Regions from separate parts of the Weizmannia sp. FSL W8-0401 genome, predicted to be linked through region 1. Evidence: predicted binding sites of a transcription regulator. Region 1 holds the regulator's gene; each other region holds the start of a gene.
What was found. Region 1 encodes LexA, which represses DNA repair genes until DNA is damaged. Its sites were predicted from a motif close to CGAACATATGTTCG; they were not measured.

Region 1 (2,268 bases):
CCATTGAATCGGATTCCGAAAGTTCGAGTTCACCGTTTTGTGCATAACAATATACTTTGACCCCTTTTTTATATAAAAAATGGAGCAGTGCAATTTTTGCATTTCCTCTTCCAATCCGTGTTTCATCCTGCACCAGTACGGCGTCAACCTTTTCATTTCCAATGATATCAAGAAGTTCAAGGATGCCGGGCCTGTCCAGGTCGTAGCCGCTTGCCCGGTCGCAGATCACCCCGGCCACTTGAAAACCGCGGGAATCCGAAAGCTTCTCCAGCTCTTCCCGCTGCCTCGCCAAAGAAGTTTCCTGGCTTTCTTTTTCCGTGCTTACTCTGCAATATAAAACAACTTTCATTTTTTCGTCTCCCATTGTGATTTCATCGCAAGTTCCCTTTTATCATCCCTGATTTCATTTTTTTCTACCGGAATGACAATTTTTTCGCCGGCTTTGATCATGTTGCCGTTAATCCCATTATGGCGCTCAACCCAGCTGATAAATGCTTCCCTCGACATTTTGCCCTGTTCTGCATACTGACCGGCGATATTCCAAAGCGTCTCGCCCTCTGTAACGCTGATTTTGATATAGTGTGGGGATGGATCCCGCAGACTTCCAATCATGAAAAATCCGAAAACAAGCGCAACCCCTGCTAAAATCATAACATAGTTATACTTTTTCCATAATCGTGACATCTCCATCTTCCTCCCGCGAATATTCGTTCGTCCAATCACCAGTTCTATTATAAAACGAACGCCTGTTTTTCGTCAACATTTTTTCGAACTTACGTTTGTTTTATCTTCTGCAATGTGATATAATAATAGCAAATAATGGCATTCCTCCCGTTTGCGTCCCCGTACGCAGCGCGGGTGCCAAACAAAACTGCGACGAGGTGGAAATAATGGCAAAACTATCAAAACGGCAACAGGCGATACTTGATTTCATCAAGCATGAAGTCAAAACAAAAGGCTATCCCCCTTCCGTGCGGGAAATCGGCCAGGCAGTCGGGCTTGCTTCCAGTTCAACTGTCCATGGCCATCTCGCAAGGCTTGAAAGCAAAGGGCTGATCAGGCGCGACCCTACAAAGCCGAGAGCGATTGAAATTTTGGACCATGATGAAGAAATACCGGCCCAAAATGTTGTCAATGTGCCTGTTGTCGGAAAAGTAACAGCAGGCATACCGATTACCGCTGTAGAAAATATTGAAGAGTATTTTCCGCTTCCGGAACATCTTGTCCCGTCTGACGAGTCCGTCTACATGCTGGATATTGAAGGGGACAGCATGGTGGATGCCGGGATTTTAAACGGCGATTATGTGATTGTCCGCTCCCAGCAGACGGCAAACAACGGAGATATCGTGGTCGCTATGACAGATGAAAATGAAGCGACAGTAAAAAGATTTTTCAAGGAAAAAGACTACTTCCGGCTGCAACCTGAAAACCAGACAATGGAACCGATCATATTGAAAAACGTCACCATTCTCGGCGTTGTCATCGGGCTGTACAGGCAAATGGTGCACTGATCAAAAAGAAGCAGTTTCGGCTGCTTCTTTTTTAATAGAGCATATGCGAGTTTGATGGCAAAAATGCCTGTGACACTTGAGGATTTCTGGGCTTCCAATCTATTTTCGAAGGAAAAATCGGGGCAATTAATGGGCATTTTGTTTTTCTGGGCGTTCGACGCAAAAATGCCCGATAAACAAAAACCCCTCAAAGCCTTACGCTTCAAGGGGTTTCTTGCTTAATACATTTCGATATACTGGTCGCGTTCCCATTGGTGGACTTGTGTGCGGAACATATCCCATTCAATTTCCTTAGCTTCAAGGAAGTGTTCGAGAATGTGATCGCCAAGGGCGTCTACCATTACATCATCCGATTTTAAGTTTTCCAGCGCCTGCAGCAGTGTGCCCGGGAGGTCGACAATGCCGGCTTCTTCTCTTTCTTCTTTCGTCATGACATAGATGTTGCGGTCGACCGGTTCCGGCGCCTGCAATTTGTTCGCGATGCCGTCAAGCCCTGCTTTTAACAGGACGGCGAGCGCGAGATACGGATTGGCAGACGGGTCAACGCTGCGCACCTCAACGCGCGTGCTTAAACCGCGGGAAGCCGGAATCCGCATGAGCGGGCTGCGGTTGCGAGCGGACCAGGCAACATAACAAGGCGCTTCATAACCCGGCACAAGCCGTTTATAGGAGTTCACCGTCGGATTCGTGACAGCCGTAAAGTTCGGCGCATGCTTTATGATGCCGGCAATGAACTGGTATGCCGTATCGCTCAGCT
Region 2 (2,268 bases), 140 kb from region 1:
CGACACTGCCGGCTTTGAACCCGAGAACACGGAACGTATTGGTCGCGCCGAGATTCCCGCTGCCGTGCTCGCGGATGTCTATCCCGTAAAAAAGCTTACCAACGATCAGGCCTGTCGGGATTGAGCCGAGCAGGTAAGCCAAAAGGACCATCAGGGCAATAGTCATGTGCAAAACTCCTTGGAAAAAATCTATGCTTATTGTAGCATGTTCTTAAAGGAAAGAGGAATATTTTTTGTCGATTCCGTGCAGATTTTCGCGCCAGGCAGGAATTAGAAAAGATCAAGCGAATGTTTAAGATGGGACCGGACTGGCGAAAGTACAAGAAAGGAGAGGGGTTGATCAAATGGCAATAGAAAATCCGAGCAGGGAAGAAATCAGGGAAATTTTACAAAAAGCAAAACGGATTGCAGTGGTAGGATTGAGCAATAACCCGGAAAAAACATCTTATATGGTAGCCAAAGCCATGCAGGATGCCGGTTATGAGATTATTCCGGTCAATCCGAAAGCAACGGAAATTCTCGGGGAAAAGGCTGTTCCGTCTTTAAAAGATATCGAAGGCCATGTGGACATTGTCGATATTTTCAGGCGGCCCGAATATTTGCCGGAGCTGGCACGGGAGTTTGATGAAATCGATGCGGATGTTTTCTGGGCGCAACTTGGCATCGAAAACGAAGAAGCGTACCGGTTTTTAAAAGAAAAAGGCTATACGGTAGTGATGAACCGCTGCATTAAAGTGGAACATGCCCTGACAAAATAGGCTTTTTCATGCAGGCGCCAGCTTAAAGGGCGCTTGCTTTCTTTATATTTGCCCAATCAAGCGGCCGTTTGCCGGAGAAGTTCCATAACCGTTGCTTTGCCCCTGCGTTATTTCCGCATACCCTTTACAAATTCCGTTTTATCGATAAAATGAGTATGATAAAAACGGCAAATGATGTTATAATGAGAACGAATATTTGTTCCTATGAACGGCGGATGCACGTGCTTTGCAATTGAAAGGGGAATAGATGTGGCGAAGAAACAAAATATATTGGAATATAACGATGATGCGATCCAGGTGCTGGAAGGGCTGGAGGCAGTAAGGAAAAGACCGGGCATGTACATCGGGTCGACCGATGCGCGCGGTTTGCACCATCTTGTCTATGAAATCGTCGACAATGCGGTGGATGAGGCGCTGTCTGGGTACGGAAACCATATCATCGTCAACATTCACAAAGATAACAGCATCAGCGTCCAGGATTTTGGGCGCGGCATGCCGGTCGGGATGCACAAGCTCGGCAAACCGACAACGGAAGTGATCTTGACGATTTTGCACGCCGGCGGAAAGTTCGGGCAGGGCGGCTATAAAACGAGCGGCGGCCTGCACGGTGTAGGCGCGTCCGTCGTGAATGCCCTGTCGGAATGGCTGGTTGTTACGATACACCGCGACGGTTATGTGTATGAACAGCGTTTCCGTGACGGCGGCAAACCGGAAACAACGCTTGAGAAAACCGGGAAAACCAATAAGACCGGCACAACGATACACTTTAAACCCGACCCGTCCATTTTCAGCACCATCACTTTTAATTACGATACATTATGCGAACGGTTGCGCGAATCGGCCTTTCTTTTAAAAGGGTTAAAAATTGAAATCACCGATGAACGTTTCGGGCGGCATGATCTGTTCCACTACGAAAACGGCATTGAAGCCTTTGTCCAGTACTTGAACGAAGGAAAAGAAGTGCTCCATCCGGTTGTGTTTATCGAAGGGGAAACAAACGGAATCGAAGCGGAATTTGCCTTTCAGTTTAACGACGGCTTTTCGGAAAACATTTTATCCTTCGTGAACAACGTGCGCACGAAAGACGGCGGCACGCACGAGGCTGGGGCAAAAACGGCCTTGACGCGCGTCGTGAACGATTATGCAAGAAAAACCGGACTGTTAAAAGAAAAAGATAAAAACCTCGAAGGGACGGATATCCGCGAAGGGCTGTCCGCCATTATTTCCGTCCGCATTCCGGAAGAGCTGCTCCAATTTGAAGGGCAGACGAAAGGAAAACTTGGCACAAGCGAAGCCCGCTCTGCAGTTGATACGATTGTTTCGGAGCACCTGTCTTATTTTCTTGAAGAAAACCCGGATACAAGCAATCTTTTGATCCGGAAAGCCATCAAGGCGTCGCAGGCAAGGGAAGCAGCGAGGAAAGCGCGGGAAGAAGCCAGAAGCGGCAAAAAACGGAAGAAATCGGAAACGACTTTATCCGGAAAGCTGACGCCGGCGCAAAGCCGCAATC
Region 3 (2,268 bases), 320 kb from region 1:
GCGCTCCCCGCCGGCATAACGATTTTCATCCTCCTTTCGGGCGAGTATGGTATAGTAATAGTGGACTGTATCAGCGCTGTCAGAAAGGAGTGATGGCCATGTCCGGCCATTCCAAATGGAAAAATATTCAGGGCAGAAAAAATGCGCAGGATGCAAAGCGCGGAAAAATCTTTCAAAAACTGGCAAAGGAAATTTATGTAGCGGCGAAAAACGGGCCTGATCCGGAAGCAAATTCAAGCCTCCGCCTGGTCATTGAAAAGGCAAAGGCCGCCAATATGCCGAATGACAATATTAAACGCGCCATCGAGAAAGCAAACGGCAGCCAAAACGCCGAACATTACGAGGAAATAACATATGAAGGGTACGGGCCGGGCGGCGTTGCCGTCATGGTCACGGCTTTAACCGATAATAAAAACCGGACCGCTTCGAATGTCCGTGTTGCTTTTTCGCGCAACGGCGGAAATCTCGGCGAAAACGGATGCGTGTCTTTCCTGTTTGACCGCAAAGGCTATCTTGTCATCGAGCGAGAAGGGCTCGAGATAGATGAAGACGGAATGCTGCTTGCCGTGATTGAAGCAGGCGCCGAGGAAATGGAAACGAGCGATGAAGTGTTTGAAATTTATACAGACCCGGAGCAATTCATGGATGTGAAGAAGAATCTGGAGGAAAAAGGCTTTACATTTGCCCGGGCAGAAATCACCATGGTGCCGCAAAACACAATTGCTTTGGATGAAGCGCAAAAAGAAAAGATGGAGCGATTGCTGGACAGGCTGGAAGACGATGACGATGTAAAGGAAATTTACCATAACGCCGAATTATAATGTCCCAGGCACTTTCTGCACCCGGCCCGGCCGGGTGCAGAAAGTGCCTTTTTTGCGGCAAAGCCGGTTAGGCCTGTATCAAACCGGCTACAATGTGGAGTGTGGCCCGTGCTATTTTAAACCGATGCACTGCGGCTAATCGTGCCATTTAAACCCGGGCGATTGTTCCAGCTGAAAATCCGGGGAAGCCCGTCCGGAGGCAGCGGCGGCCCGGTATGCCGGACGGACACTCATCTGTCTCCGGATGCCGGTTTCCTTCCGCCATGGAAACAGGAAAAGCGCCTCATCTTTAGGAACCATCCGGCCGGAAAAAAGGGCAAGACCGGACATTCGTTCCCAAAACGGTTGCGTTCTGTGGTACAATATGGGATAGCAAGTTTTTGAGGAGCGTGTGGGAAGGTTGTACGAATATATTAAAGGCATCATTGATTCCGTGAGCCCGGATTACGTTGTCGTGGAAAACGGGGGGATCGGCTACCGGCTGCTGGCGCCGAACCCGTATATTTTTTCAAAAAGCATCGGGCAGGAACGAAAAATTTTTACATACCAGCATGTGCGCGAAGATTTGATCGCGCTTTACGGTTTTGAAACGGCGGAAGAACGGGCGCTGTTTCAAAAGCTGCTTAATGTTTCCGGCATCGGGCCAAAAGGGGCGCTTGCCATTCTAGCGTACGGGCAGCCGCAGCAGGTCGTTGACGCCATCGAGAATGAAAATGAATCTTTCCTTGTCAAATTCCCCGGTGTCGGCAAAAAAACGGCAAGGCAGATGATTCTTGATCTGAAAGGAAAGCTGCAAGGCCTCGTGCCGGAGATGCCGGATGATGTGGGCGGGGAAAAAGCGGCGCCTGCTTCCGGCAACCAAAACCTCGAAGAAGCGGTGCTCGCTCTGGCGGCGCTCGGCTACTCGGAAAAAGAAATCGCGAAAGTGGTGCCTGAACTTCCGGAAGAAGTGCTTTCTGCGGATGAATATATTAAACTCGCTTTAAAAGCAATGGTAAAATAATGGAGGAGGGGAGAGCATGGAAGACCGCGTAGTTTCCGGCGAGGCAAACGAACAGGAAGTTTCCTTTGAAATGAGCCTCAGGCCGCAAACCCTTGCGCAATATATCGGCCAGGATGAAGTGAAGCATAATTTAGCCGTGTTTATTGAAGCGGCAAAAGGACGGCGCGAAACACTCGATCATGTGCTGCTTTACGGTCCGCCGGGGCTTGGCAAAACGACGCTTGCCGCCGTGATCGCAAACGAAATGGGCGCGAACATCCGGACGACTTCAGGGCCTGCCATCGAGCGGCCGGGCGATCTTGCCAGCGTGTTAACCGCGCTTGAACCGGGGGAAGTGCTGTTTATTGACGAAATCCACCGCCTGCCGAAAGCGATTGAAGAAGTGCTGTACCCGGCAATGGAAGACTTTTGCCTTGATATCGTAATCGGTAAAGGATCGGGTGC

Region 2: parE (DNA topoisomerase IV subunit B) is a predicted target of LexA. The motif match lies at 948-961, and genes of this name have one in related genera.
Region 3: ruvA (Holliday junction branch migration protein RuvA) is a predicted target of LexA. The motif match lies at 1,145-1,158, and genes of this name have one in related genera.

What each region holds. Positions count from the first base shown of each region.
Region 1 is NZ_JBBPAG010000001.1:1,650,428-1,652,695, forward strand. Features, by position in the region: gene NSU00_RS07905 (YneB family resolvase-like protein) at 1-349, opposite strand, end outside; gene yneA (cell division suppressor protein YneA) at 346-684, opposite strand; gene lexA (transcriptional repressor LexA) at 891-1,511, shown strand; gene NSU00_RS07920 (hypothetical protein) at 1,563-1,733, shown strand; gene glnA (type I glutamate--ammonia ligase) at 1,730-2,268, opposite strand, start outside.
Region 2 is NZ_JBBPAG010000001.1:1,508,554-1,510,821, forward strand. Features, by position in the region: gene plsY (glycerol-3-phosphate 1-O-acyltransferase PlsY) at 1-166, opposite strand, end outside; gene NSU00_RS07170 (CoA-binding protein) at 345-758, shown strand; gene parE (DNA topoisomerase IV subunit B) at 1,008-2,268, shown strand, end outside.
Region 3 is NZ_JBBPAG010000001.1:1,970,488-1,972,755, reverse strand. Features, by position in the region: gene NSU00_RS09650 (YebC/PmpR family DNA-binding transcriptional regulator) at 99-821, shown strand; gene ruvA (Holliday junction branch migration protein RuvA) at 1,222-1,824, shown strand; gene ruvB (Holliday junction branch migration DNA helicase RuvB) at 1,841-2,268, shown strand, end outside.